DNA from 3 places in the Pseudomonas sp. Z8(2022) genome. Region 3 is predicted to be linked to each of the others. Evidence: predicted binding sites of a transcription regulator. Region 3 holds the regulator's gene; each other region holds the start of a gene.

Region 1 (9,949 bases), 2.0 Mb from region 3:
TCTATGCCCTCGCCGAGCGGCAGAAGCTCCTGCGTCTGTCGGTGCCGGTCGGCACCACGGTGCGCGAGGCGGCATTGCGCTCGGGTATGCAGCAGTTCTTTCCGGAGCTCGATCTGAATCACGCGCCGCTGGGCATTTTCGGCAAGGCGGTGAGCAAGCCGGAAGAGCGTGTGCTGGAGGAGGGCGAACGGGTCGAGATCTATCGCCCGCTGATTGCCGACCCGAAAGAAGTACGCAAGCAGCGCGCTGCCAAGGCCAAGGCACGAGAGGGCGAAGAGTCGGGCTGATTGCTGCAGGCTCTCGACAGAGCGCAGATATGAAAAAGCCCGGAGTGATCCGGGCTTTTTAGTGTCCGCTTGTTACTGCGGATCGATGTCCAGTGGCTCGGGGGTCGGAACCGGAACGGTCTCGACCTGATCCACTTCGCGCTGAATCTGCTCCAGCAGCGAACCGGGAGCCGGCGGAGTCTCGGTCTGCGGTTTGGCTTGCGGTTGTGCGCTGGTGGTGTCGCTGCCTTCACCCATGATCGCCTGATCGCGGCTGACGCCGGGCATGAAGTCGCCGGCCAGACCGACCAGTTGGTCGCTGCCGTTGAACACCAGGCTCACACGCTCCTGCAGACGCTGACCGCCGCCTGGCTGGATGCTGTACAGGTAGTCCCAGCGATCGGCGTGGAAGGTGTCGGTGATCAGCGGGTTGCCCATGATAAACCGCACCTGGCGCCGGGTCATTCCGGGGCGCAGCTGGTCTATCATGTCCTGTGTCACGACATTGCCCTGTTGAATGTCGATCTTGTAAACCCCGGGGAATGAACAACCGGCGAGTGCGAAGAGCCCGGTCAGAGACAGGCTGGTCAGCAAGAGCTTGGTTTTTTGCATCGGAGGGTGACTTCCACTATCTTGGGCAACTTGAACCCCTGATCATACCCGTATTGAAGGGTGCTGCGAAGCAGCATCCATGAGAAAGCAGACCATGGTTGAAAATAACGAACTGCGCAAAGCTGGATTGAAGGTGACTCTGCCGCGAGTCAAGATCCTGCAGATGCTGGATAACGCCGAGCACCGCCACATGAGCGCGGAAGATGTGTACAAGGCGCTGATGGAAGCGGGTGAAGACGTTGGCCTGGCTACCGTATATCGCGTGCTGACCCAGTTCGAGGCTGCCGGTCTGGTGGTGCGCCACAATTTCGATGGTGGTCATGCCGTATTCGAGTTGGCCGACAGCGGCCATCACGACCATATGGTCTGTGTCGATACCGGTGAGGTGATCGAGTTCTTCGACTCCGAAATCGAGAAGCGCCAGAAGGAAATCGTCCAGGAACACGGCTTCGAGTTGGTCGATCACAATCTGGTTCTGTATGTGCGCAAGAAGAGCTGATTCTTCTGCGCAATAAAAAAGGCGACCCTGAGGTCGCCTTTTTTATTTGGTCATGGCCGGCGAGCCTGACTCTATCCGGGGGCAGCCTGGCTGCGTGGCTTCAGGCGGCCTGCGCACTGGTAACCATCTTGCGCGCATGGGCCAGCGATTCTTCGGTCAGATCGACGCCACCAAGCATGCGCGCGATCTCCTCGACACGGCCTTTTTCGTCCAGTTTGCTCACGGCTGTGGAGGTTGCATCCTCGCCGCGCCGCTTGTGCACGAACAGATGCTGATGCCCCTGCGCGGCCACCTGCGGCAGATGGGTCACGCACAGCACCTGGCCGCGTTCGCCAAGGCGGCGCAGCAGCTGGCCGACCACTTCCGCCGTCGGACCGCCGATGCCGACATCCACTTCGTCGAATACCAGGGTCGGCACGCGCGAGGTCTGCGCAGTGATCACCTGGATCGCCAAGCTGATGCGCGACAGCTCACCGCCCGAGGCCACCTTGGCCAGCCCGCGCAGCGGCTGACCGGGGTTGGCGCTGACCAGAAACTCTACCGACTCCAGGCCGTTGGCATGCGGTTCTGCACTGCTTATGGCCTGCAACTGGATGCTGAAACGCCCGCCGGGCATGCCCAGTGCCTGCATTTCCTGCTCCACGGCCGCGGCCAAACGTTCGGCGGCATTGGCGCGCAGTGCGCTGAGTTCGGCAGCCTTTTCCTGATAGTGGCGCTCGTAGGCGGCCAGTTCCTCGGCCAGACGTTCGCTGGCCTGGTCGTCGGCATTCAGGCCTTCGAGTTCTTCGAACAGTTGCTGTTGCAGGGCAGCCAGTTCGGAGGGCTGGATGCGGTGCTTGCGTGCCAGGGTATAGATGGTGTCCAGGCGTTCTTCAAGAAACTGCTGACGCTCCGGATCGGCGTCGAAGTGATCGACGAAGCGGTTCAGTTCGCCAACGGCTTCCTCGACCTGAATCTGTGCGCTGGCCAGCAGATTGCTCGCTTCGCCGAGGGCGCCGCCCTGGCCGCCGAAGGCGCCCAGGCGGTTGAGGCTGGCGGTCAGCGCCGACAATACGTTGCCGGCATCGCTCTCGCTGCACAGATCGAGCACCTGGCGGCAGGCGCCGAGCAGTGCTTCGGCATTGCTCAGAGCCTTGTGTTCCTGCTCCAGCTGTTCCAGCTCGTTGTCGCCGAGGGCGAGATTTTCCAGTTCTTCCAGCTGATAGCTGAGTAACTGGTGACGGGCGCGCTGCTCGTCGCCCTGGCTGGAAATGCGCTCCAGCTCGGCGCGTGTCTGTTTCCAGCGCTGCGCGGCGAGCTGCACCTGACGCGCCAGTTCCTGGCTGCCGGCGTACTCGTCGAGCAGGCGGCGATGGGTGTCGGTCTTGAGCAGTGACTGGTGTTCATGCTGGCTGTGAATATCGATGATCAGCTCGCCAATGGCCTTGAGGTCGGCCTGCGGGCAGGGGCTGCCATTGATATAGCCACGGGAGCGGCCCTCGGCGGTGATCACCCGGCGCAGGATGCATGGGCCGTCGTTGTCCAGATCGCGCTCGGCAAGCCAGGCGCGGGCTTCGGGAATGTCCGCCAGGTCGAAGCTGGCGAGGATATCCGCCTTGTCGGCGCCGGGGCGCACCACGCCGCTGTCGGCACGATCACCCAGGCACAGGCCAAGGGCGTCGAGCATGATCGACTTGCCGGCGCCGGTTTCGCCGCTGATGGCGCTCATGCCGGCATCCAGCTCGAGGTCCAGGTGGTCGACGATGGCGTAGTTGTGAATGGACAGGTGCACCAGCATGGCGAACGCTCCCGAGTTGATGTCTGGTTATTTATACAGTGTTTTTTCTTTTCCTGGCAATCCTCGTCTATCGCCCCTTGAAACCTGTGGAATTGACTCCATATAGGCGGCAGGTGCGCGGGCTGGAGCCGCGCTGATTGATTCGAGAGGAGATAGGCATGGCTGACGAACAGAACCTGGACACGCAGAACCCCGAACCTCAGGCGGCCGAGAACGCCGCGCCGAGCGATGACCTGGCGGCTCGCGTACAGGCCCTGGAAGAGCAGCTGGCTGCGGCGCAGGATCAGTCGCTGCGCGTTGCTGCCGAACTGCAGAATGTGCGCCGTCGCGCCGAGCAGGACGTGGAGAAGGCGCACAAGTTCGCGCTGGAAAAATTCGCCAATGACCTGCTGCCCGTCGTCGACAGCCTGGAGCGTGGTCTGGAGCTGTCCAGCCCGGACGACGAAGCCATCAAGGCTGTGCGTGAGGGCATGCAGCTGACCCTCAAGCTGTTCCTCGACACCCTGGCGCGTCACCAGCTGGAAGCGATCGACCCGCATGGTGCTCCGTTCAACCCGGAACATCACCAGGCCATGGCGATGGAAGAGAGCACCAACGTCGAACCGAACTCGGTGCTCAAGGTATTCCAGAAGGGTTATCTGCTTAACGGTCGCCTGCTGCGCCCGGCCATGGTCGTGGTCAGCAAGGCACCGACCACACCGCCGCCTTCGATCGACGAGCAGGCTTGAAATTTCCGGGGGCGACCCCATTTTTGAGTCAAGCGTTTTAGTGCTGCCGGAGCCCGTGAAACGAGGCGACGGATAAATCAAAGTTTCGGGAGAATTTTCATGGGTAAAATCATCGGTATCGACCTGGGGACCACCAACTCCTGCGTCTCCATTCTGGAAAACGGCAACGTCAAGGTGCTGGAGAACGCTGAAGGCGCTCGCACCACGCCGTCCATCATCGCTTACGCCAACGACGGCGAAATCCTGGTTGGCCAGTCGGCCAAGCGCCAGGCAGTGACCAACCCGCACAACACCCTGTACGCGGTTAAGCGTCTGATCGGTCGTCGTTTCGACGAAGACGTGGTGCAGAAGGACATCGGCCTGGTGCCGTACAAGATCGCCAAGGCCGACAACGGCGACGCCTGGGTCGAAGTCAACGGCCAGAAGATGGCACCGCCGCAGATCAGCGCCGAAGTGCTGAAGAAGATGAAGAAGACCGCCGAGGACTACCTGGGCGAGCCTGTGACCGAAGCGGTGATCACCGTTCCGGCCTACTTCAACGACAGCCAGCGCCAGGCCACCAAGGACGCTGGCCGTATCGCCGGTCTGGACGTCAAGCGCATCATCAACGAGCCGACCGCGGCTGCGCTGGCTTATGGTATGGACAAGGCCAAGGGCGACCACACCGTGATCGTCTATGACCTGGGCGGCGGTACCTTCGACGTGTCGGTGATCGAAATCGCCGAAGTCGACGGCGAGCACCAGTTCGAAGTACTGGCCACCAACGGTGACACCTTCCTCGGTGGTGAGGATTTCGACATTCGCCTGATCGACTACCTCGTCGACGAATTCAAGAAAGAAACCGGCATGAACCTCAAGGGCGACCCGCTGGCCATGCAGCGCCTGAAGGAAGCTGCCGAGAAGGCCAAGATCGAGCTGTCCTCGAGCCAGCAGACCGACGTCAACCTGCCGTACATCACCGCAGATGCCAGCGGTCCGAAGCACCTGAACGTTAAGATCTCCCGTTCCAAGCTGGAATCGCTGGTCGAGGATCTGGTGCAGCGCACCATCGAGCCCTGCAAGACTGCTCTGAAGGACGCCGGTATCGACGTCAGCAAGATCGACGACGTGATCCTGGTTGGTGGTCAGACCCGTATGCCGCTGGTGCAGAAGACCGTTGCCGAGTTCTTCGGCAAGGAGCCGCGCAAGGACGTCAACCCGGACGAAGCCGTGGCCATGGGCGCTGCCATTCAGGGTGCGGTACTGGCCGGTGACGTCAAGGACGTGCTGCTGCTGGACGTTTCCCCGCTGACCCTGGGTATCGAGACCATGGGCGGCGTGATGACTCCGCTGATCGAGAAGAACACCACCATCCCGACCAAGAAGTCGCAGGTGTTCTCGACTGCTGACGACAACCAGAGCGCCGTGACCATTCACGTGCTGCAGGGTGAGCGCAAGCAGGCCTCGCAGAACAAGTCGCTGGGCAAGTTCGATCTGGCCGAGATTCCACCGGCTCCGCGTGGCGTGCCGCAGATCGAAGTGACCTTCGATATCGACGCCAACGGTATCCTGCACGTGTCCGCCAAGGACAAGGCCACCGGCAAGCAGCAGTCCATCGTGATCAAGGCCAACTCCGGTCTGTCCGAGGAAGAGATCGAGCAAATGGTGCGTGACGCCGAGGCCAACGCCGAGGAGGACCGCAAGTTCGAAGAGCTGGCCACTGCCCGCAACCAGGGCGATCAGCTGGTGCATGCCACCCGCAAGATGCTCACCGAGGCGGGCGACAAGGCCACTGCCGACGAGAAGGCGGCCATCGAGAAGGCCATTGGCGAGCTGGAAGTTGCCGTGAAGGGCGACGACAAGGCGGCCATCGAGGCCAAGATGAACGCCCTGTCCGAGGCCACCACGCCGCTGGCGCAGAAAATGTACGCCGAACAGCCGCAAGGTGGTGCTGCCCAGGCTGATGCCGGTGACACCAAGGATGCCGGTGACGACGTGGTCGACGCTGAGTTCGAAGAGGTCAAGGAGAACAAGTAAGGGATGCGGCCTGCTCAGCGGGCCGCTTCTTCTTTACGCTCCACCGTCGCTCGCGACGGGCAGGATTCGCCGCGCGGGAGCCTTCTCCCGCGTCGGCGTATCTGGAGCTCACGAATCTGAGAGTGCAGCACAACTATGGCAAAACGTGACTATTACGAGATCCTGGGGGTCGAGCGCGGCGCGAGCGAGGCCGAGCTGAAGAAGGCCTATCGGCGCCTGGCGATGAAATATCACCCGGACCGCAACCCGGACGACAAAGACGCCGAAGAGAAATTCAAGGAGGCCAACGAGGCCTACGAAGTACTCTCCGACGCCAGCAAGCGTTCGGCCTATGACCAGTACGGCCATGCCGGGGTCGATCCGCAGATGGGCGGCGGCGGTGGTGCCGGGTTCGGTGGCGCCAACTTCTCCGACATCTTCGGTGATGTGTTCAGCGACTTCTTCGGCGGTGGTCGTGGCGGTTCGCGTGGTGGTGCACAGCGTGGCAGTGACCTGCGCTACACCCTCGAGCTGGACCTGGAAGAAGCGGTGCGTGGTACCACCGTGACCATTCGCGTACCGACCCTGGTCGGTTGCAAGACCTGTGATGGCAGCGGTGCCAAGAAAGGCACCAGTCCGGTGACCTGTACCACTTGCGGTGGTATTGGCCAGGTGCGCATGCAGCAGGGCTTCTTCTCCGTGCAGCAGACCTGCCCGCGCTGCCATGGCAGCGGCAAGATGATCACCGACCCCTGTGGCAGCTGTCACGGCCAGGGGCGCGTGGAAGAGAGCAAGACGCTGTCGGTCAAGGTGCCGCCTGGTGTCGACACCGGTGATCGCATTCGCCTGTCCGGCGAGGGCGAGGCCGGCACGCACGGCGGCCCGGCCGGTGACCTCTATGTGGTGGTCAACGTCCGTGAACATGCGATCTTCCAGCGTGATGGCAAGCATCTGTACTGCGAAGTGCCGATCAGCTTCGCCGATGCTGCGCTGGGGGGCGAACTGGAAGTGCCGACCCTCGATGGTCGGGTCAAGCTGAAGATTCCGGAAGGCACCCAGACCGGCAAGCTGTTCCGTCTGCGTGGCAAGGGCGTGGCCCCGGTGCGCGGTGGTGCGGCTGGCGACCTGATGTGCCGGGTGGCGGTGGAAACGCCGGTCAACCTGAACAAGCGTCAGCGCGAACTGCTCGACGAGTTCCGCAAGTCGCTGCAGGGTGACGACTCGCACTCGCCCAAGGCCAGCGGCTGGTTCGAAGGTGTGAAGCGCTTCTTCGGCGACGTTTAACCCAAAGCGCCCCGGTAGTGCCGGGGCGACAGCTTGGAGCTGATGTATGCAACGTATTGCAGTGATGGGCGCCGCCGGGCGTATGGGCAAGACCCTGATCGAGGCCGTGAGCCAGGCCGAGGGTGCGACGCTCAGTGCCGCCATCGACCGTGCCGACAGTAGCCTGATCGGCGCCGATGCCGGTGAGCTGGTCGGTCTGGGTCGGATCGGCGTGACCCTGGTGGGGGATCTGGCGGCGGTCGTCGATGATTTCGACGTTCTGATCGACTTCACCCATCCCTCGGTGACGCTGAAGAATCTGGAAGTTTGCCGTCAGGCGGGCAAGGCCATGGTCATCGGTACCACCGGTTTCACTCCCGAGGAAAAGCAGCAGCTGAGCGAAGCGGCCAGGCAGATCCCCATCGTCTTTGCCGCCAATTTCAGCGTAGGTGTCAATCTGTGCCTGAAATTGCTGGATACCGCTGCCCGCGTGCTGGGTGACGACGTGGATATCGAGATCATCGAGGCGCACCACCGGCACAAGGTCGATGCGCCGTCCGGCACTGCGCTGCGCATGGGTGAAGTGGTGGCCGAGGCGCTGGGGCGTGACCTGCAGAAGGTCGCCGTGTATGGTCGTGAAGGTCAGACCGGTGCGCGTGAGCGCGAGACCATCGGTTTTGCCACCGTGCGTGCCGGCGACGTGGTGGGTGATCACACCGTGCTGTTCGCCGCCGATGGCGAGCGCGTGGAGATCACTCACAAGGCCTCGAGCCGCATGACCTTTGCCAAGGGGGCGGTGCGCTCTGCGCTGTGGTTGCAGCAGCGTTCGCCTGCGCTGTACGACATGCAGGACGTGCTGGGTCTGCGTTGACGCGAATGTGCGACTGAGGCGTCTAATCGGGTGGACCGAAAAAGGGTTTTCCTGTAACCTTCCTGTTTTAGTGTGTCCACTAAAAGTTACGCAGAATGGCTCAAATAAAAAAGCGGGATGACCTTCACACGTCATCCCGCTTTTTTACAACCTGCGTTTGCTTCAAGCCTGATCGAGACGGAGGTCTTCTTGACTAAGCCAGCCCCCAAACCTGCCATTTTAGCCCTTGCTGACGGCAGCATCTTTCGCGGCGATTCCATTGGGGCCGATGGCCAGACCATCGGTGAGGTGGTGTTCAACACCGCCATGACCGGCTATCAGGAAATCCTCACCGATCCTTCCTATGCCCAGCAGATCGTTACCCTGACCTATCCGCACATCGGCAACACCGGTACCACGCCGGAAGATGCCGAGTCCAACCGCGTATGGGCTGCTGGTCTGATCATCCGCGACCTGCCGCTGATCTCCAGCAACTGGCGTGACAAGCAGCCGCTGGACGAGTATCTGAAGGAGAACGGCACCGTCGCCATCGCCGGCATCGATACCCGTCGCCTGACCCGCATCCTGCGTGAGAAGGGCTCGCAGAACGGCTGCATTCTGGTCGGCGATGACGCCACCGAAGAAAAGGCGCTGGAACTGGCGCGCAGCTTCCCCGGCTTGAAAGGCATGGACCTGGCCAAGGAAGTCACCTGCGACAAGCCTTACGAGTGGCGCTCCAGCGTGTGGAATCTGGAAAGCGACAGTCACCCGGAAATCGCCGCTGCCGATCTGCCGTATCACGTCGTCGCCTACGACTACGGCGTGAAGCTGAACATCCTGCGCATGCTGGTGGCCCGCGGTTGCCGCCTGACCGTGGTGCCGGCGCAGACTCCGGCCAGTGAAGTGCTGGCGTTGAATCCCGATGGCGTATTCCTCTCCAACGGCCCTGGTGACCCCGAGCCGTGCGACTATGCGATCAAGGCGATCAAGGAAATCCTGGAAACCGACATCCCGGTATTCGGCATCTGCCTCGGTCACCAGTTGCTGGCCCTGGCCTCCGGCGCCAAGACCCTGAAGATGGGTCACGGTCACCACGGTGCCAACCACCCGGTACAGGATCTCGATACCGGCGTGGTGATGATCACCAGCCAGAACCACGGTTTCGCCGTGGACGAGAACAGCCTGCCGAGCAACCTGCGTCCGATCCACAAGTCGCTGTTCGACGGCACCCTGCAGGGCATCGAACGTACCGACAAGGATGCCTTCAGCTTCCAGGGGCATCCCGAGGCGAGCCCGGGGCCGCACGATGTGGCCCCGCTGTTCGACCGCTTCATCGAAGCCATGGCCAAGCGCCGCTAAGCCTCGCCGACTGACCCAAGGATTCGAGTAAAGAACATGCCAAAACGTACAGACATCAAAAGCATCCTGATCCTCGGCGCCGGCCCCATCGTCATCGGCCAGGCCTGCGAGTTCGACTACTCCGGCGCCCAGGCCTGCAAGGCGCTGAAGGAAGAAGGTTTCCGCGTCATCCTGGTGAACTCCAACCCGGCCACCATCATGACCGACCCGGCCATGGCCGACGCCACCTACATCGAGCCGATCAAGTGGGCCACCGTGGCCAAGATCATCGAGAAGGAGCGTCCGGACGCGCTGTTGCCGACCATGGGCGGCCAGACCGCGCTGAACTGCGCGCTGGACCTCGAGCGCCACGGCGTACTGGAGAAGTTCGGCGTCGAGATGATCGGTGCCAATGCCGACACCATCGACAAGGCCGAAGACCGCTCGCGCTTCGACAAGGCGATGAAGGCCATCGGTCTGGAATGCCCGCGTTCGGGCATCGCCCACAGCATGGAAGAAGCCTATGGCGTGCTGGAAATGGTGGGCTTCCCCTGCATCATCCGTCCGAGCTTCACCATGGGCGGCACCGGCGGTGGTATCGCCTACAACCGTGAAGAGTTC
Region 2 (9,949 bases), 720 kb from region 3:
GCCGCTGGATGACCTGCAAATTCCCTGGAACATTGGCCTGCGCACCGGCGACACCGGCTCTGCCGAACGTGCTCGGCAAAGCCGCAAACTGCCAACCACGCTGATCACCACGCCGGAAAGCCTGTCCCTGCTGCTGACCCGTGCCGATGCGCGCGAGGCCTTCGCTCACCTGCGTATGGTGGTAATCGATGAATGGCACGAGCTGCTCGGCAACAAGCGCGGCGTGCAGCTGCAACTGGCCCTGGCGCGCCTGCGCCTGTGGCATCCGGAGCTGCTGGTATGGGCGCTGTCCGCCACCCTCGGCAACCTCGAACATGCCCGCGAGGTGCTGATGCAAGCCGGGCGCCTGGTCCAGGGCAAGCTGGCCAAAGACCTGCGCATCGACAGCCTGCTGCCACCCGGACTGGAGCGCTTCCCCTGGGCCGGACATCTGGGGCTGCGCATGCTGCCGCAGGTGGTCGAGGAACTGGACGCCAGCAGCACCGCCCTGGTGTTCACTAACACCCGCTCGCAGGCTGAAACCTGGTATCAGGCGTTGCTTGAAGCCCGCCCGGACTGGGCCGGTCTGCTCGCCCTGCACCACGGCTCGCTGTCGCGCGAGGTGCGCGACTGGGTCGAACTGGCGCTCAAGGAAGGCCGTTTGAAAGCCGTGGTCTGCACCTCCAGCCTGGACTTGGGCGTGGACTTTCTGCCGGTGGAGCGGGTGCTGCAGATCGGCTCGCCCAAGGGCGTGGCTCGTCTGATGCAGCGCGCCGGGCGCTCCGGCCACGCCCCGGGGCGTCCGTCCCGCGCCACGCTGGTGCCCACCCACAGCCTGGAAGTGCTGGAAGCTGCCGCCGCTAAAACCGCCGTGGCCGAGCGCAAGGTGGAAGCGCGGCAATCGCCGGACAAGCCGCTCGACGTCCTGGTCCAGCATCTGGTGAGCATGGCCCTGGGCGGCGGTTTTCTGGCCGATGCCATGCTGGCCGAAGTCCGTAGCGCCTGGGCCTATCGCAGCCTTAGCGACGATGAATGGCAATGGGCATTGGCCTTCATCCGCCACGGCGGCCATTCGCTGACCGCCTACCCCGACTACCGCCGCGCCGAGCCGGATGCCGACGGTCTGTGGCAGGTGCCGGATGTGCGTCTGGCGCGGCGTCATCGCATGAGCATCGGCACCATCGTCAGCGACGCCAGCCTGGCGGTGAAATACTGGAGCAAAGGCGGCGGTGGAGGCTCGCTGGGCAGCGTCGAGGAAGGTTTCATCGCCCGTCTGCGCCCCGGCGACACCTTCCTTTTCGCCGGCCGCACGCTGGAGCTGGTGCGGGTGGAAAACATGACCGTCTACGTGCGCCGCGCCACCAGCCGCAAGGCTGCGATCCCGCGCTGGAACGGCGGGCGCATGCCGCTCTCCAGCGAACTGGCGGACGCCGTGCTGGCCAAGCTCGATGCTGCAGCCAGGGAAGAATACGTCGGCCCCGAGATGCAGCTGCTGCGTCCATTGCTCGACGTGCAGCAGGCCTGGTCCGCCCTGCCCGGCGCGACCACCCTGCTGGCAGAAGTGCTCAAGTCCCGCGAAGGCTGGCACCTGTTCCTCTACCCCTTCGCCGGGCGCTCGGTGCATCTGGGACTGGCCAGTCTGCTGGCCTGGCGCCTGGCCCGAGAACAGCCACTGAGCCTGTCCATCGCGGTCAACGATTACGGCCTGGAGCTGCTCTGCCCCAGTGAAGTGAATTTCGCCGCGCGGCTCACGCCCGAGCTGTTCAGCACGGACGATCTTTTGCCCGACGTACTTGCCAGCCTCAACGCCGGTGAACTGGCGCGCCGGCGCTTTCGCGAGATTGCCCGCATCGCCGGCCTGGTGTTCAGCGGCTACCCCGGTGCGCCAAAGAGTGCCCGCCAGTTTCAGGCCTCCAGCGCGCTGTTCTTCGACGTGTTCAGCCAATACGACCCCGGTAATCTGCTGCTCGGCCAGGCCCAGGAAGAAGTGTTGCGCCAGGAGCTGGACGTGCAGCGCCTGCAGCACACCCTGCAGCGCCTGCAATCGCGCCGCCTGGATATCCGCACGGTCAAGCGCGCTACGCCTTTCGCCTTCCCGCTGCTGGTGGAGCGCTATCGCGAAAGCCTGAGTTCGGAGAAGCTCGCCGACCGTATCCGGCGCATGGTGGCCGATTTGGAGCAGGCCGCTGGGCCAGGCGGTTATCAGGACCCGGCATTCGCCATCGACGACGAGCGCCCGGCGCCGCGCAAAGGCCGCTCTCCGCGTCAGGGCAAGGACGGCCTGCCCCGGCCACCGGCGCAGCGCCCGAAAAAACGCCGCTGATAGAGATCCAATGACCGAACCCCCTACCAATTATCACAGCGTGCAACTGGCCGGTGCCGAACTCTGGCTGCTGGCGGACAAGGCAATCTGGTGGCCGCAGCAGCAGGCGCTGCTGGTCGCCGACATACACATCGGTAAGGCTGCGGCCTATCGCGCCCTAGGCCAGCCGGTTCCACAAGGCACCACTGCCGCCAACCTGCAGCGTCTGGACGCCCTGTTGCAGCGTTTCGATTGTCACCAGCTGATCTTTCTCGGTGATTTTCTCCATGCCCCCGGCTCCCGCACGCCGGCTACCCTGTCGGCGTTGGCTGAGTGGCGCGCGCGCCACGCCGAACTGGCCATGACCCTGGTGCGCGGCAACCACGACAAACGTGCGGGCGACCCTCCTGAAGACTTGCGCATCGCGGTAGTGGAAGAACCGCTGCTGCTCGGCCCCTTCGCCCTGCAGCATGAGCCTCGCGCGCATACCACGCACCACGTGCTGGCCGGCCACGTACACCCGGCCTACACGCTGCATGGCCGGGGCCGACAACGCCTGCGCCTGCCCTGCTTCGTGCTGGGCGATGAGGTCAGCCTGCTGCCGGCATTCGGCAGCTTCACCGGCACAATGACCTTTCGTGCAGAACCCGATCAGCGCATCGTGGTGGTTGGCGACGGCGGGATCTGGCCCGTCCGCCGCAGCGAGCCATGAGGCTTACAGGCGCTGCAAGGTCGCAGCATCCTGCTCACCGTCGTAGAACGCCTGCAGCACCTCAGCGAACAGCGGCTGCGTCGGCGCAGCGGCCTGGAACAAGGTCATGCTCGAACGCAGCTTGAGGTCATCCGGCGAGCCCATGATCTGCCGCACCGGGCGCCCGCGATGGGACAACAGCGCTCGCACGCAATCCTCCAGGCGCGAACCGAGCAACGGGTACGCCAGGTAGGCCCGCGCCTCGGCCAGCCCGCTTATGCCGTAACGCTCGGCCATTTCACTACGACCCAGGCCACGCAGCTGCGGAAACACGTACCAGATCCAGTGGCTGCGCTTGGCCCCGGCACACAGCTCTTCGAGGGCCTGTTGATAATCGCGCTGCTGCGCCTCGACGAAACGCGCCAGATCGAACGGATCGTTCATGGTCCTGACCGTTCATGCCCCATGGGTGTGGTATCGGGCAGCGTACCCTGCGTGGCGAAGTCCGGGCTGTGCACCTCGGAATCCAGCGGCATGTGCGCGTACCGGGCCTTCTCGGCACCTGGCCCGAGTGGGTCGGCCAGCCGCGCGCGCTTGAACTCGTGATGCTCGCCAAGGCCGCGAGCCAGCAAGCACCCACCCAGGGCGGCGCCCGCCAGGCCCAGCAATCCGCCGCGTCGTAAACCGGCGCCTATCAACGCCAGACCACTACCAAGCGACGCGTAGCGCTGCCAGTCGTGGAGGTTGTTGTCGGTGTGTTCTTTCATGGCAACTCTTCCTGAAGGTGACCTATCAGCTGACAGGTGCGCTTCTGCGATGTTCTGTCATATTGGATGACCGCTTATCGCATCGCGCTGGAGCATGGGCGGCGACGAACTGCCCTGCTCAGCCCCTTGACCGATACGATGGCCGGCTCAATACTGTATCTATATACAGTATTTTGGTCGTTACCCATGTCATCCGTGGTAGCACTCGACCGGCTGATCGACGCCCGCCGCGTATGGCGAGGTCAGGCCGTTTCATCGCCAGCGAGTGCCAATTTCTCAACCGGACACCGTTTTCTCGACGCCGCACTGCCCGGTGGCGGCTGGCCCACGGCTGCGCTCAGCGAAATTCTCACCGCCGTGCCGGGCATCGGCGAGCTGAGTCTGTTGTGGCCGACCCTTGCCAGGCTGACGACCGCCAGCGAGCGGGTCGTGCTGATCGCCCCGCCTCACCTGCCCTACCCTCAGGCCTGGATTCAGGCCGGCGTCGATCTGCGGCAACTGAGCATCATCCAGGCCGATGGCCGCGACGCTTTGTGGGCGGCTGAACAATGCCTGCGCTCGGGCAGCTGTGGCGCGGTGCTGAGCTGGTTGCGCCAGGCCGATGACCGAGCCTTGAGGCGCCTGCAGGTGGCCGCCGCGACCGGGCAGACCCTGGCATTTGCCTACCGGCCGCAGGCAGAGGCTGCCAACCCGTCACCGGCGGCGCTGCGCCTGGTGCTCGAAAGCCAGCCGGCACAAGTTCGGGTGATCAAGTGCCGCGGTGGTTTGCCGCCTGCCCGGCCGCTCGTCTTTGCCTGGCATTGAGCCTGCCATGCTCTGGGCTTGCATCCTGCTGCCACAACTGGCCATGGACGGCGTGCAGCGTAACCGCGCCAATCCCGACGAGCCGTTGGCGCTGCTCACTGGCTCGCCACAACGGCGCGTCGTGCAGGCCGTCAATTCGGCGGCTCGTGCACTGGGGCTGAAGCCCGGTCAGTCGCTGACGGCGGCGCAGGCCCTGACGCGCGGCTTTGCCAGCGCAGAATACGACCTCGCGGCCATCGAGCGCTGGCAGCAGTTTCTGGCCGCCTGGGCTTACGGTTTCAGTGCCCAGGTCAGCCTGCATTACCCACGCTGCCTGCTACTGGAAGTGCAATCGAGCATGGGGCTGTTCGGCCCCTGGCCGCGTTTCGAGGCTCGTTTGCGCGCCGAGCTCTCGGCACTGGCCTTCCAGCATCGTATTGCCGTCGCACCGAACCCGGCGGCTGCGCGGGTGCTGGTCAATATCGGTGATGGCCTGATGGCAAGTGATGGGCAGGTGCTCAGGCAGATGCTCGATCCCCTGCCCGTCGATCGGCTCGGGCTTTCCGCTGCGGCAACCACAGCCTTCAACCGCATGGGGCTCAGGCAACTGCGGCAGCTGTTGGCCTTGCCGCGCGACAGCCTGGCCAGGCGTTTTCCTGCCGAAGTGTTGCTCCATCTCGATACGCTGCTGGGTCTGCGACCACTGGCGCTGGATTTCTTTACGCCAGCCGATGTGTTCGTTGCCCGCATCGAACTGAATTTCGAGGTGGAATCCCATCAGGCGCTGCTGTTCCCGTTGCGCCGGCTGACCGCCGACCTGGCCGCCTACCTGGCCGGTCGTGACAGCGGCGTGCAGCGTTTCGCCCTGCACCTGGAACACCGCTCGGGCGCCAATACGCAGATACAGGTTGGCCTGCTCAGCGCCGAGCGTGATCCCGCCATGCTGTTTGAGCTGACACGCGGCCGCCTGGAGCATCAGCAGCTGCCGGCACCGGTGTTGGCCGTACGATTGGTGGCGCGTGAACTGCCGGCTTTTGCGCCGCAGCACCAGCAATTGTTCGAAGAGCGCCCACAGCAGAACCAGCCCTGGGAGCAATTGCGTGAACGATTGCGGGCGCGTCTCGGTGATGAGGCCCTGCATGGCCTGGGTGCCAGAGCCGATCACCGCCCCGAGCGTGCCTGGTCCAACGAGGCGACCAGCTCCGTGCTGCCGCCCAGAGGCCCTCGGCCAGGCTGGCTGTTGAGCGAACCCCAGCCGCTGCATGAGGCTTCGCTGCGCATTCTCGCCGGCCCCGAGCGCATCGAGTCTGGCTGGTGGGATGGCGAGGATGTACGCCGCGACTATTACGTGGTGCAGACCCATGCCGGCCAGCGCGGCTGGGCCTATCGCCCGGTCGGCAGTGATGGGCCGCTGTTGCTGCACGGCTGGTTCGCATGAGCGATTACGCCGAGCTCCATTGCCTGTCGAACTTCACCTTCCAGCGCGGCGCATCCAGCGCTCAGGAGCTGTTCGAACGTGCGGCTCGGCTGGGTTACCAGGCCCTGGCGATCACCGATGAATGTACCCTGGCCGGTATCGTGCGCGCGTGGGAGGCCTCGAAAAAAACCGGGGTAAAGCTGATCGTGGGCAGCGAAATGCAGATCGAGAAAGGCCCGAAACTGGTGCTGCTGGCCGAGAACCTGACGGGCTATCAGGCGCTATGCGGTCTGATCACTCGGGCGCGACGCAGGTCGGCAAAGGGCAGCTACCGATTGCTGCAAGAGGATTTCGTGGCGCCGCTCGATGGCCTGCTGGCCATCTGGCTCAGCGCAGGCGATACCACTGCCCTGCCCTGGCTTCGTTCGGTTTTTCCCGAGCTTCTGTGGCTGGGCGTCGAACTGCATCGCGGCGCGGACGATAGCGCGCGTCTGCAGCGCCTGCTCGAACTGGCCGCGGCCCATGACTTGCCGGCGGTGGCCTGTGGCGACGTGCACATGCATGCCCGTGGCCGCCGCGCCCTGCAGGACTGCATGACCGCCATCCGTCATCATCTACCCGTGGCCGAGGCCGGTGCCCATCTATTCGCCAATGGCGAGCGGCATCTGCGCCGGCTTGAGGAACTGGGCGAGCTGTACCCGCCCGAGCTGCTCGCGCAAACACTACGCATCGTCGAGCGCTGCAGTTTCGATCTCAGCCAACTGAATTATCACTACCCGCACGAGCTGGTGCCTGCAGAGCATGATCCCACCTCCTGGCTGCGCGTTCTGGTGGAGCGTGGCGCCGCCGAGCGCTGGCCCAAGGGTGTGCCGGCCGCCGCCCGCGCGCAGATCGAGCATGAGCTTGAGCTGATCGCCGAGCTGAAATACGAGAGCTACTTTCTGACCGTGCACGACATTGTCCGCTTTGCCCGCGAGCAGCACATCCTCTGCCAGGGCCGGGGCTCGGCGGCCAACTCCAGCGTCTGTTTCGTGCTTGGCATCACCGAGCTGGACCCCACCGAGAGCCGGCTGTTGTTCGAGCGCTTTCTCTCCCGCGAACGCAATGAGCCACCGGATATCGACGTCGATTTCGAACATGAGCGCCGCGAAGAAGTCATCCAGTACGTGTTTCGCCGCTACGGGCGAACCCGTGCGGCGCTCACCGCCGTGGTCAACACCTATCACGGCGCCGGGGCGATACGCGATGTCGCCAAGGCCCTTGGCTTGCCGCCGGATCAGGTCAATGCCCTGGCTGACTGCTGTGGCCGCTGGAGCAGCGGCCCGCCAACGCCGCAGCGCCTGCTGGAAGCGGGCTTCGACCCGCAGAATCCGCTGCTCAGACGTGTACTGATCCTGACTGGCGAGCTGGTCGGATTTCCCCGTCATCTGTCGCAGCATCCGGGCGGCTTCGTCATTTCCGAGCACGCACTCGACACGCTGGTGCCGGTGGAGAACGCGACCATGGTCGAACGCACGGTCATCCAATGGGACAAGGATGATCTGGACAGGGTCGGCCTGCTCAAGGTCGACGTGCTGGCTCTGGGCATGCTCAGTGCGCTGCGCCGCTGTTTCGGCCTGATCGAGCGCTACCGTGGCAAGCAGTGGACGCTGGCCACTCTGCCCAAGGAGGACCAGGCAACCTACGCCATGATCAGCCGCGCAGATACCATCGGTGCATTCCAGATCGAGTCCCGCGCACAGATGGCGATGCTGCCACGGCTGCGTCCGCAAACCTTCTACGATCTGGTAATTCAGGTGGCCATCGTCCGTCCGGGGCCGATCCAGGGCGACATGGTGCATCCCTACCTGCGCCGGCGAAACGGCGAAGAAGCCATTGACTACCCCTCCGATGAACTCAGGCCGGTTTTCGAGCGCACCCTAGGTGTGCCGCTGTTCCAGGAACAGGTGATGGAACTGGCCATCGTCGCAGCCGAGTACACTCCAGGCGAAGCGGATGAACTGCGCCGCAGCATGGCCGCCTGGAAACGCCATGGAGGTCTCGAACCCCATCGCCAGCGGCTCACCTCGCGCATGCTGGAAAAGGGTTACTCGCAGGCATTCACCGAACGGATCTTCCGCCAGATCGAAGGTTTTGGCAGTTACGGCTTCCCCGAGTCGCATGCGGCCAGCTTCGCCCTGCTCGCCTACGCCAGCTGCTGGCTGAAGTGTCATGAGCCTGCGGCCTATGCCTGCGCTCTGGTCAACAGCTGGCCGATGGGTTTCTACAGTCCCGACCAGGTGCTGCAGGACGCGCGGCGGCATGACGTCGAGGTGCGTCCCGTGGATGTGCGCTACAGCGACTGGGACTGCAGCCTGGAGCCGGACGAACATGGCGAACCGGCCATCCGCCTGGGACTGAGGATGATTCGCGGCATGCGCGAGGACGACGCGCGCCGCATCGAACAGGCACGCCTGTCAGGCGCATTCCGCGATGTCGAAGACCTCAGCAGGCGTGCACGTCTGGATGCCTCGGCGCGTGAGCGGCTGGCCGATGCCGGCGCGCTCGGTGGTCTGGCTGGCCACCGCTACCAGGCGCGTTGGGCGGTGGCCGGCGTCGAGGAACAGTTGCCGCTGTTCGCCGGTATATCGGCGCCAGACGAGGCATCTCTGAAGCTGCCTACACCTTCACAGGGGGAAGATCTGCTGACCGACTATGCCACCCTCGGTACCACCCTCGGCCCGCATCCTCTGGCTCTGCTGCGCCAGGCCCTGCGTGCGCAGCGCTGCCGCAGTTCACGTGAACTGCAGGCAGTCGAGCATGGCCGTCCGGTCAGCGTTGCCGGCCTGGTGATCGGTCGGCAAAGACCGCAAACCGCCAGCGGCGTCATCTTCGTCACGCTCGAAGATGAGTTCGGCCTGGTCAATGTGGTCGTCTGGCATGACCTGGCCGAGCGTCAGCGGCGAGTACTGGTGCAATCGCAGATGCTGCGCATCGATGGCCATCTGGAAACCCAGGATGGCGTACGTCACGTGATCGCCGGACGTCTGACGGACATGACGGCAATGCTCACCGGGCTGGACATACGCAGCCGTGACTTCCACTGAGTCACCAGATGCGACAGCAAAAAAAGGCCGCACTGGATCACCAGGCGGCCACAAGTCGTCTTAACCAAAGGAGATGAAGTGGAACAAGAACGAAGGTTTTGGGGAGTCTTACAAAACCGCCGTCCCTTGATTCTTCATCGGAGGCAAGCCTATCGCCGAACGAGCGCAACGGCGCATCGAAGTCGTTGATAGTAATTATCAGTCAGCTTGAATAGTGCATCGGCAGACGGAGTGATAACTCTAGGCGCGCCCTCTGGGCCGGGTCTCACCTCGCTGTGAGGCGCGTTCAGAACAATCCCAATACCGGAGCATCCATGAACAAGAAACACTGTCTCGCGCTGGCTTGCAGCCTCGCGCTGGGAGGGCCGTTGGCTCACGCCAGCAGCCAGTCCGAAGCCAAGGGTTTCATCGAGGACGCCAACCTCGATCTGCTGCTACGCAACGCCTATTTCAACCGCGACTACAAGGACAACACCAACGACGCCAAGACCTGGGGCCAGGGCTTTATCGCCACCTTCGAGTCCGGCTTCACCCAGGGCACGGTCGGCTTCGGTGTCGATGCCTTTGGCCTGCTCGGGGTCAAACTCGACAGTGGTCGTGGTCGCAACTATCGCGCCTTCTTCGATACCGACAGCGAAGGTCGCCCGGTGGACGACCTGTCCCAGGCCGGGGGCGCGGTGAAGCTGCGCGTTTCCGATACCGTGATCAGATATGGCAACCAGTTCCCTTCTCTGCCGGTTCTGGCTCACGACGACAGCCGTCTGCTGCCGCAGTCCTTCACCGGCACGCTGGTGACCAGCAACGAAATCGAAGGGCTGGAACTGAATGCAGGTCGCTTCACCGCCGACAGCCCGATGGGCGACTCGGCCCGCGACCCCAACCGCCTCAAGAGCATCGATGTGCTCGGCGGCAGCTACGCCGTCA
Region 3 (9,949 bases):
ATCGCTCATGCAGTTGCAGCCAGGACTCTATCGCCATTACAAAGGCCCGCAGTACCGCGTATTCGGTGTGGCACGCCATTCCGAGAGCGAGGAAGACGTAGTCGTCTATCAGGCGCTGTACGGCGAGTTTGGCCTGTGGGTGCGGCCGCTGAGCATGTTCTGCGAAGAGATCGAGGTGGACGGCAAGCGGGTTCCACGCTTTGCTTTGATACAGGCTGAAGTCAGCCCTATCGGAGGTTCGGAAGTCTGAGAGCGCAGCCCCTGCGCTTGACCTTCGCTTGGTCACCACTATATATAGCGGGGCCTCAAGGCTCCCTGCCTTCTATATTTCGCATTTTTAGGAATTCTCTGATCCATGGGCAAATCGCTGGTCATCGTGGAATCCCCGGCCAAGGCCAAGACCATCAACAAGTACCTGGGCAGCCAGTACGTGGTGAAGTCGAGCATCGGCCATATCCGTGACCTGCCTACCAGCGGCTCGGCAAGCGCCACCAAGGAGCCGGCCAAGCGCGGCAAGGCTGCCGCCGAGGCGCCGGCACTGTCGCCCAAGGAAAAGGCCAAACGTCAGCTGTTCGCCCGCATGGGCGTCGATCCCGAGCACGGCTGGAAGGCCAAGTACGAGATCCTGCCCGGCAAGGAAAAGGTGATCGAGGAACTGCGTCGCCTGGCCAAGGATGCCGACACCATCTATCTCGCAACCGACTTGGACCGCGAAGGGGAAGCCATCGCCTGGCACCTGCGCGAGTCCATCGGCGGCGATGACAGCCGCTACAAGCGCGTGGTGTTCAACGAGATCACCAAGAAGGCCATTCAGGAAGCCTTCTCCAAGCCCGGCGAGCTGGACATCAACCGCGTCAATGCCCAGCAGGCGCGTCGCTTCCTCGATCGCGTGGTGGGCTACATGGTCTCGCCGCTGCTGTGGGCCAAGATCGCCCGCGGCCTGTCTGCCGGTCGCGTGCAGTCGGTGGCGGTGAAGCTGGTGGTCGAGCGCGAAAAGGAAATTCGTGCCTTCGTCCCGGAAGAATACTGGGAAGTGCATGCCGACCTCGGTACTGCGAAGAACGCCAAGGTGCGTTTCGAGGTGGTGCGTGAAGGTGGTGCTGCCTTCAAGCCGGTCAACGAAGCCCAGGCCATGGCCGCGCTGGAGAAGCTCAAGGCTTCCAGCTACAGCGTGGTCAAGCGTGAAGACCGTCCGACCAGCAGCAAGCCGTCGGCTCCCTTCATCACCTCCACCCTGCAGCAGGCGGCAAGCAACCGCCTGGGCTTCGGGGTGAAGAAGACCATGATGATGGCCCAGCGTCTCTACGAGGCCGGCTACATCACCTATATGCGTACCGACTCGACCAACCTGTCCAATGACGCTGTGGAGATGGTGCGCGGCTTCATCGGCAGCGAGTACGGTGACAAGTACCTGCCGGGCAAGCCCAACCTGTATTCGAGCAAGGAAGGCGCCCAGGAGGCGCACGAAGCGATTCGTCCGTCCGACGTCAACCTGCGCCCGACTCAGCTGTCGGGGATGGAGCGTGACGCCGAACGCCTGTATGACCTGATCTGGCGCCAGTTCGTCGCCTGTCAGATGCCGCCAGCCGAGTACCTGTCCACCAGCGTCACCGTGGCCGCTGGTGATTTCGAACTGCGTGCCAAGGGCCGTATCCTCAAGTTCGACGGTTATACCCGTGTTCTGCCGCAGCAGAGCAAGCCGGGTGAGGACGACGTGTTGCCGGAAATGAAGGAAGGCGAGGGCCTCAAGCTGATTCAGCTCGACCCCAGCCAGCACTTCACCAAGCCGCCGGCGCGCTATTCCGAAGCCAGCCTGGTCAAGGAGCTGGAAAAACGCGGCATCGGCCGTCCGTCGACCTACGCTGCGATCATTTCCACCATTCAGGATCGCGGCTACGTGACGGTGCACAACCGCCGCTTCTATGCCGAGAAGATGGGCGACATCGTCACCGAGCGTCTCGACGAGAGCTTCGCCAACCTGATGGATTACAGCTTCACCGCCACCATGGAGGAGCATCTCGACGATGTGGCCCAGGGTGAGCGCGAGTGGAAGAACCTGCTCGACGAGTTCTATGGCGACTTCAAGAAGAAGCTCGAAGCTGCCGAAGCAGGCGAGGGCGGCATGCGTGCCAACCAGCCGACCCTGACTGACATTCCGTGCCGCGAGTGCGGCCGGCCGATGATGATTCGTACCGCCTCCACCGGCGTGTTCCTCGGTTGCTCCGGCTATGCGCTGCCGCCGAAGGAGCGCTGCAAGGCCACCATCAACCTGGTACCGGGCGACGAGATCGCTGCGGACGACGAGGGCGAGTCCGAATCCCGCGTGTTGCTCGGCAAGCACCGCTGTCCGATCTGTTCCACCGCGATGGATGCCTATCTGCTGGATGAAACCCGCAAACTGCACATCTGTGGCAACAACCCGGACTGTACGGGCTACGAGATCGAACAGGGGCAGTACCGTATCAAGGGCTACGAAGGCCCGAGCCTGGAATGCGACAAGTGCGGCAGCGAGATGCAGCTCAAGACCGGTCGTTTCGGCAAGTTCTTCGGTTGTACGAATCCCAGCTGCAAGAACACCCGCAAGCTGCTGAAGAATGGTGAGGCGGCGCCACCGAAGATGGACAAGGTGGAGATGCCCGAGCTCAAGTGCGAGAAGGTGGACGACACCTACGTACTGCGTGACGGTGCATCCGGGCTGTTCCTCGCAGCCAGCCAGTTCCCCAAGAACCGCGAGACTCGCGCTCCACTGGTGCTGGAAATCGTCCCGCACAAGCACGAGATCGATCCGAAGTACCACTTCCTCTGCGAGGCCCCGCAGAAGGATCCGGACGGTCGTCCGGCGGTGATTCGCTACAGCCGCAAGACCAAGGAGCAGTACGTGCAGTCCGAGGTCGACGGCAAGCCGACCGGCTGGCGTGCGTTCTACGATGGCGGTAAATGGAAGGTCGAGGACAAGCGCTAGAGCCTGTTCATCATCTGCTGCGCCCGGCCTGGCCTCGTTGCAGGCTTGGCTCCAGCTCGCGGGAAAGACCCTGAAAGGCTGACGAGATGCGCCTCTGGCTACTGGCTGAGGCGCGTATCATGACCTGATCTGCTGTGGAGGTCGCCATAATGGCCAAAGAAATCTACACCCGCACCAATCAGAAAATCTTCTTCGCCGGTATTGCTCTGGAGAACTGGCGCAAGGCAGAAGACTCCTCCGCGTTCAACGTGCAGGCACTGGTGCAAGCCGAGCGTGAGGCTGCGCTGTTCCACCTGTATGGCGGGCTGCTTGGGTTGTGCCACGAGATTGCCGGCTATTACCGCATGAGCGACCTTGCGCCTTCGCGTGTCGAGGCATTCGTTCAGCAGGCTGTACTCGAAGGTTCGCCCAGCCCGGAGCTGGCTGAACTGGTCGAGCTCGCTCAGCAGCGGGAAACCTGGCTGGCGCAATTGCTGGCTGCCTATGCTGAGCTGTTCCAGCCGCCGCGCGAGGAACGCAAGGCCAAGGTCGACCCGTCGATGCCGTTGATCACGGCCGTCAGCATTGGCCCGGAGCCGGTCGAGCTGAGCCTCGACGATATCGAGTCCTGGCGCCAGCAACTCAAGGCTCTGGTGCTGCGTTTCCGTGAAGGTCTCAGCGAGTGCTGATTGCGTTTAACTGGACCAGTGGGCTGGGGATGACCCCGGCTGACTGTTACAATGTCGTGTTTTTGCACAGAGACTGAGCCATGCCAACATCCTTTCTGGAAATCGTCGAACTGCCCGATGGGCGTATTGCCCTGCGTCGTGCAGAGGATGAAGAGGCGCTCGTGACTCTGGACTTCTCCGCTGATGCCAAGGCTTTTCTGCAGGGGCAGCACATCGAGGTGGCCAAGGCCATGCTCAATGTCGGAGTGCAGATGGCCGGTCGTATGGCCGAGGGTGATTTCAGCAGCGAGGAAGAAGGGCCGCGCGTCCTGCACTGAAAACGCTGCCACACAACGTAAACGGGGCTCCAGTGGAGCTCCGTTTTCATTTGCGGGAATGGTTCAGCCCAGGCTGATGTTCAGGCTTTGCGCGCCGCCGGTCTGGGCAGCCTGTGCCAGACGTTGGCGAGTGCTGCGCTCGACCGGGTGCAGCCAGCTGATCACGGTATGGCTGCGGCCCAGCTTGAGTGCATCCTCGGCGAGCTCCAGAGCGCTTTGCCCTTGCCGTGGTTGCAGCAGGAGGATGCGTTCGCGATTGAGTCCGGCTTCACGCAACCAGCTTTGTGTGAGGCTGGCGGGCGGCGCCACTAGGGTCAGCCAGCGTGCGTCCTGGTTCTGGCTCAGTTCGCGCAGAATCGGCGCCAGCAGGTGCAGGCAATGGCCGGCGGCGCCGCGCAGAGCCAGTTCGCTGAATGCCTGATCATCCTCGCGGCGGGCAATGTCATCGGTAACCTGGGGCTCGCCTGCGACACCGGCAAGAAAGGCGTCGAAAAGGGGAAGTTGTGGACGCTCGAGCGACTGCTGCATCTGCATGGCGTTTCCTCAGCGGCGGATTACACCGACACTCAAACCTTCGATGACTAGGTCCTGGTGTTCCAGGTCCACTTCGATCGGGGCGAACTCAGGGTTCTCTGCAATCAGCCAGACCTTGTTGCCCTCGCGCTTGAAACGCTTGACCGTTACTTCGTCATCGATACGGGCGACGACGATCTGGCCGTTGCGTGCCTCTCGAGTGGTGTGTACGGCGAGCAGGTCGCCATCGAAAATGCCGATGTCCTTCATGCTCATGCCGCGTACGCGTAGCAAGTAGTCGGCCTTGGGCTGAAAGAAGGAAGGGTTGATCTGGCAGGATTCTTCGACATGCTGCTGGGCGAGGATCGGCGCGCCTGCAGCGACACGGCCGATTACCGGCAGGCCTTCATCCTCGTTCGCGGCGCCTGCCTCGAAACCGGGTATGCGGATACCGCGAGAAGCGCCAGGAGTCATCTCGATGGCACCCTTGCGCGCGAGGGCCTTGAGGTGCTCTTCGGCTGCGTTGGGTGATTTGAACCCCAGCTCCTGGGCGATTTCCGCGCGGGTAGGGGGGTAGCCGTTGTCTTCCAGGCAGCGCTTGATGAAGGCGAGAATCTCGGCTTGGCGTGGCGTCAGTTTCAGCATGGCTGGGCTCTGTCTTTTTATACAGTGACTGGGATTATATACAGTAAGGCGGGCTTGGCAACGCTCAATTTCGTAGTGCGCTGTCGCCCGGCTTGTTACCCGTGCTGGTGAGTCTGCGTCTCTGCTTGTTGTAAGCTGTGACCCGCCGGCCAAAAGACGCCTTACGCGACTTGACAATCTGACTGCCTGAAACGTATGTTTCAAACAAGTGTTTGTCAGGTGATAGCTCATGGCTCAGTCGGAAACCGTTGAACGCATTCTCGATGCTGCGGAACAGCTGTTCGCGGAGAAAGGCTTCGCCGAGACCTCGCTGCGGCTGATTACCAGCAAGGCAGGGGTCAACCTGGCGGCCGTCAACTACCACTTCGGTTCCAAGAAGGCGCTTATTCAGGCGGTCTTCTCGCGCTTCCTCGGGCCATTCTGCGCCAGTCTGGAAAAGGAACTGGATCGCCGTCAGGCCAAGTCCGAAACCCAGGCTTCCCTGGAAGAGCTGCTCGAACTGCTGGTCGAGCAGGCGCTGGCGGTGAAACCGCGTAGTGGTAACGACCTTTCCATCTTCATGCGTCTGCTGGGCCTGGCTTTCAGCCAGAGTCAGGGGCACCTGCGCAAATACCTGGAAGAGGTCTACGGCAAGGTGTTCCGTCGCTACATGCTGCTGGTGCACGACGCCGCGCCGCGCATTCCGCCGCTGGAACTGTTCTGGCGTGTGCACTTCATGCTTGGCGCCGCAGCGTTCAGCATGTCCGGTATCAAGGCCTTGCGTGCGATGTCCGAGACCGATTTCGGCGTCAATACCTCGATCGAGCAGGTGATGCGCATGATGGTGCCGTTTCTGGCCGCAGGCATGCGTTCGGAAACCGGCATCAGCGACCCGGCCTTGGCCGAGGCGCAACTCAAGCCGCGAAGCAAGACGCCGAGCACTGCGTCCAAGGTTTGACTTGGTCGCAGGTGGGCTTGGCTTCTCCCTTCGGCTAAGCTAGCGGCCCATGCCCGATCTCGATCTACTCCATATCTCCATTGCCGATCAGAGGCTTTACGGCTTTTGTGCCGGGCAGCCGGTGCTCAGCCTGTCTGTCTCCACCGCGCTCAACGGGCCGGGTGAGCGCAACGGTTCGGGTTGCACGCCGTGTGGCCTGCATCAGGTGCGTGCGAAGATTGGTGGCGGTTTGCCTCTGGCTGCCGTGCTGCGTGGCCGCCGCTGGACTGGCGAGGTGTGGTCGCCGCAGTTGCACGCGCAGTTTCCCGGTCGTGACTGGATTCTCACCCGCATTCTCTGGTTAAGCGGTCTCGAGCCGGGGCGCAATCGCATGGGCGAGGTCGACACCTTCCGTCGCTACATCTATCTGCACGGCACGCCGGATACGGAACCCATGGGCGAGCCGTTGTCCCATGGCTGCATTCGCTTGCGCAATGCCGACATGCTGGCGCTCTTCGACCTTGTGCCGCCTCACTGCAAGGTGCGTATCGATGAAGCACCGTACCCGGCTGCAAATCAGGATTTCAAATAAGGAACAGGTTCATGCAAGGCTCTTTGATGATGGACATCGCCGGTACCTGGCTGACCGCCGAGGATCGCCAGATGCTGCGCCAGCCCGAGGTGGGCGGTCTGATCATTTTTGCCCGCAATATCGAATCGCCGCGTCAGGTGCGAGAGCTGTGTCAGAGCATTCGTGCGGTGCGGCCGGATCTGTTGCTGGCGGTGGATCAGGAGGGCGGCCGGGTGCAGCGCCTGCGTCAGGGGTTCCTGCGGCTGCCGGCGATGCGTGCTATCGCCGATAACCACAATGCCGAAGAACTGGCCGAGCACTGTGGCTGGCTGATGGCGACCGAAGTGCTGGCGGTCGGGCTGGATCTGAGCTTCGCTCCGGTGCTGGACCTCGACCATCAGCGCAGTGCCGTGGTCGGCAGTCGTGCCTTCGACGGCGACCCGCAACGCGCCGCCATGCTCGCTGGCGCCTTCATCCGTGGCATGCATCTGGCCGGTATGGCTGCCACCGGCAAGCACTTTCCCGGTCACGGCTGGGCAGAGGCGGACTCCCACGTTGCCATTCCGGTTGACGAGCGCAGCCTTGATGAGATCCGCGCCTGCGACATGCAGCCATTCAAACGTCTGGCGGGCGAGCTGGATGCGGTGATGCCGGCGCACGTCATCTATCCGCAGATCGATGAGCAGCCGGCAGGGTTTTCTCGTCGCTGGCTGCAGGACATCCTGCGTGGCGAACTGGGTTTCGACGGGGTGATATTCAGTGATGACCTGTCCATGGCTGGCGCGCATGTGGTCGGCGATGCCGGCAAGCGCATTGAAGCGGCGCTCGCGGCCGGCTGCGACATGGGTCTGGTTTGTAATGACCGTGGTTCTGCCGAACTGGCCCTCAGCGCGTTGCAGCGCCTGCAGGTCAGGTCTGCCGAGCGTCTGCAGCGCATGCGCGGACGTGGACATGCCTGTACCGATTACCGCCAGGCGCCGCGCTGGTCGGCGGCCGTAGCTGCGCTCAGGGCTGCACAGCTGATTGACTGAGACGAAAGACCTTCACCCGGGCCCGCTTGCTTAAAGCGGGCTGATGCGTACCAGTGCTCCCAGGCTGCCATGGTCCAGATAGGTCAGGCTGTTGTCCTTGAGGCGCTGGGCGACCTTCATGTGCTCGCTGCTTTCCAGCAGGCCGTCGGCGCTGAAGTGATTGATCCACAGTTCCAGATCCAGATCGGCAAAACGATCCTGGGTGAAGGCGAGGGTGCCTTCGACCGGATGGTGGCCGAGATGGGCATCACCACTGCTGATCGCAACGCGGCTCGGCGTGCTGCTCAGCGTCTGGCTCCAGGCCTTGTGCAGTAGAACCTGATAGCCGTTGCCCGGATTGAGCTTGGCGGCTTCATTGTCGAGGCGGGTAGGGCGCTCGCTGCCGGCAATCGGCAGTGCGGTGCCTGCCCAGTCGTCCGGCGCGATCTTCGGCGCGATGACCGGTTCACCCGCCTGGCGGAATACCAGCAGTTCCACCTGATACAGACGTTCGGCGAAGGCGCTTGGGGCGAGCAGGCAGAGCAGCAGGGCGATCAGGTGCAATGGGCGCGTCATGTGAGAGTCCTTCATGTGGTGGGCGCGAGGCGCTCGAACAGGGCTTCCAGGGTGTTGAAACGTTCTTCCGCACGCTCCATGGGAACCTGGATCTTGAAGGCGGTAGCGCCTTCGAACTTGTAGCGTTTCGGTTGGGCCTGGATCAGTTTGATCAGCGTCAGCGGGTCGACGCAGGTTTCCGCGGCAAATTCGATACGGCCGCCCTGCGGGCCGACGTCGACCTTGGTGATGCCGAGCTTATCTGCCTGCAACTTGAGCAGGGTCAGGCGCATCAGGTGCTTGGTCGGCTCCGGCAGCAGACCGAAGCGGTCGATCATCTCCACCTGCAGTTCCTTCAGGCCATCCTCGTCGGTAGCCGAGGCGATGCGCTTGTAGAGGATCAGGCGGGCATGCACGTCGGGCAGGTAGTCCTCGGGAATCAGCGCCGGTACGCGCAGATTGATCTCCGGGCCGCCGCCCAGCGGCTGGTCGAGGTTGGGTTGCTCGCCTTTCTGGATGGCCTTTACCGCGCGCTCGAGCATTTCCATGTACAGGGTGAAGCCGACGGCCTGGATCTGTCCGCTCTGGCCGTCGCCGAGCAGTTCGCCGGCGCCGCGGATCTCCAGATCGTGCGTCGCCAGGATGAAGCCGGCGCCGAGATCCTGCGCGCCGGCGATGGCCTCCAGGCGCTTCTGCGCGTCCTCGGTCATGCTCTTGCGCGGAGGCGTTAGCAGGTAGGCGTAGGCCTGGTGGTGACTGCGGCCGACGCGGCCGCGCAACTGGTGCAGCTGGGCCAGGCCGAACTTGTCGGCGCGCTCGATGATGATGGTGTTGGCGCTGGGCACGTCGATGCCGGTCTCGATGATGGTCGAGGCCACCAGCACGTTGAAGCGCTTGTGGTAGAAGTCGCTCATCACCTGTTCCAGCTCGCGCTCGCGCATCTGCCCGTGGCCGATGCCGATACGGGCTTCCGGCACCAGCTCGGCGAGGTCGGCGGCGCATTTGTCGATGGTCTTCACATCGTTGTGCAGGTAGTACACCTGGCCGCCGCGCAGCAGCTCGCGCAGCAGCGCCTCCTTGATGGTCGGCTTGTTCTCCTCCATGACGAAGGTGCGCACCGACAGGCGCCGCGCCGGTGGTGTGGCGATGATCGACAGGTCGCGCATGCCGGCCACGGCCATGTTCAGGGTGCGCGGGATCGGTGTCGCGGTGAGGGTGAGGATGTCCACCTCGCTGCGCAGGGCCTTGAGCTGCTCCTTCTGGCGTACGCCGAAACGGTGTTCCTCGTCGATGATCACCAGGCCGAGGTTGTGGAACTTCACATCCTCCTGCAGCAGCTTGTGAGTACCGATGACGATATCCACCTTGCCTTCGGCCAGCTGCTGCACCGCACCTTCGACTTCCTTGGCGCTCTTGAAGCGGCTCATTACCTCGACCTTCACCGGCCAGTCGGCGAAGCGGTCGCGGAAGCTGTTGTAGTGCTGTTGGGCGAGCAGGGTGGTGGGTACCAGCACGGCCACCTGCTTGCCGCTATGCACGGCGATGAAGGCCGCGCGCATCGCCACCTCGGTCTTGCCGAAGCCGACGTCGCCGCAGACCAGGCGATCCATCGGCTTGCCGGCGAGCATGTCGGCGCGCACGGCATCGATGGCTGCCTGCTGATCCGGGGTTTCCTCGAAGGGGAAGCCGGCGCTGAAGGTGGCGTAGTCGACGGCCGGGTCACGGAAGGCGAAGCCTTCGCGGGCGGCGCGGCGGGCATAGATGTCGAGCAGCTCGGCAGCGACGTCGCGCA

What was found. Region 3 encodes LexA, which represses DNA repair genes until DNA is damaged. Its sites were predicted from a motif close to CTGTNTNNNNANACAG; they were not measured.
Region 1: the regulator LexA is predicted to act here: its motif matches at 3,178-3,193, upstream of recN (DNA repair protein RecN).
Region 2: the regulator LexA is predicted to act here: its motif matches at 3,893-3,908, upstream of imuA (translesion DNA synthesis-associated protein ImuA).

The regions. Positions count from the first base shown of each region.
Region 1 covers NZ_CP107549.1:908,535-918,483, forward strand. The annotation lists gene OEG79_RS04335 (RnfH family protein) at 1-287, shown strand, start outside; gene OEG79_RS04340 (outer membrane protein assembly factor BamE) at 360-878, opposite strand; gene fur (ferric iron uptake transcriptional regulator) at 973-1,377, shown strand; gene recN (DNA repair protein RecN) at 1,478-3,154, opposite strand; gene grpE (nucleotide exchange factor GrpE) at 3,313-3,882, shown strand; gene dnaK (molecular chaperone DnaK) at 3,982-5,898, shown strand; gene dnaJ (molecular chaperone DnaJ) at 6,034-7,161, shown strand; gene dapB (4-hydroxy-tetrahydrodipicolinate reductase) at 7,208-8,011, shown strand; gene carA (glutamine-hydrolyzing carbamoyl-phosphate synthase small subunit) at 8,201-9,349, shown strand; gene carB (carbamoyl-phosphate synthase large subunit) at 9,386-9,949, shown strand, end outside.
Region 2 covers NZ_CP107549.1:2,203,028-2,212,976, reverse strand. The annotation lists gene OEG79_RS10470 (ligase-associated DNA damage response DEXH box helicase) at 1-2,302, shown strand, start outside; gene pdeM (ligase-associated DNA damage response endonuclease PdeM) at 2,313-2,993, shown strand; gene OEG79_RS10460 (DUF1810 domain-containing protein) at 2,997-3,416, opposite strand; gene OEG79_RS10455 (hypothetical protein) at 3,413-3,739, opposite strand; gene imuA (translesion DNA synthesis-associated protein ImuA) at 3,926-4,543, shown strand; gene OEG79_RS10445 (Y-family DNA polymerase) at 4,551-5,960, shown strand; gene OEG79_RS10440 (error-prone DNA polymerase) at 5,957-9,025, shown strand; gene OEG79_RS10435 (OprD family porin) at 9,340-9,949, shown strand, end outside.
Region 3 covers NZ_CP107549.1:2,922,245-2,932,193, reverse strand. The annotation lists gene OEG79_RS13965 (DUF1653 domain-containing protein) at 8-250, shown strand; gene topA (type I DNA topoisomerase) at 356-2,962, shown strand; gene OEG79_RS13955 (DUF6586 family protein) at 3,112-3,630, shown strand; gene OEG79_RS13950 (hypothetical protein) at 3,711-3,947, shown strand; gene sulA (SOS-induced cell division inhibitor SulA) at 4,011-4,481, opposite strand; gene lexA (transcriptional repressor LexA) at 4,491-5,105, opposite strand; gene OEG79_RS13935 (TetR/AcrR family transcriptional regulator) at 5,335-6,042, shown strand; gene OEG79_RS13930 (L,D-transpeptidase) at 6,092-6,613, shown strand; gene nagZ (beta-N-acetylhexosaminidase) at 6,625-7,623, shown strand; gene OEG79_RS13920 (peptidoglycan binding protein CsiV) at 7,654-8,178, opposite strand; gene mfd (transcription-repair coupling factor) at 8,190-9,949, opposite strand, start outside.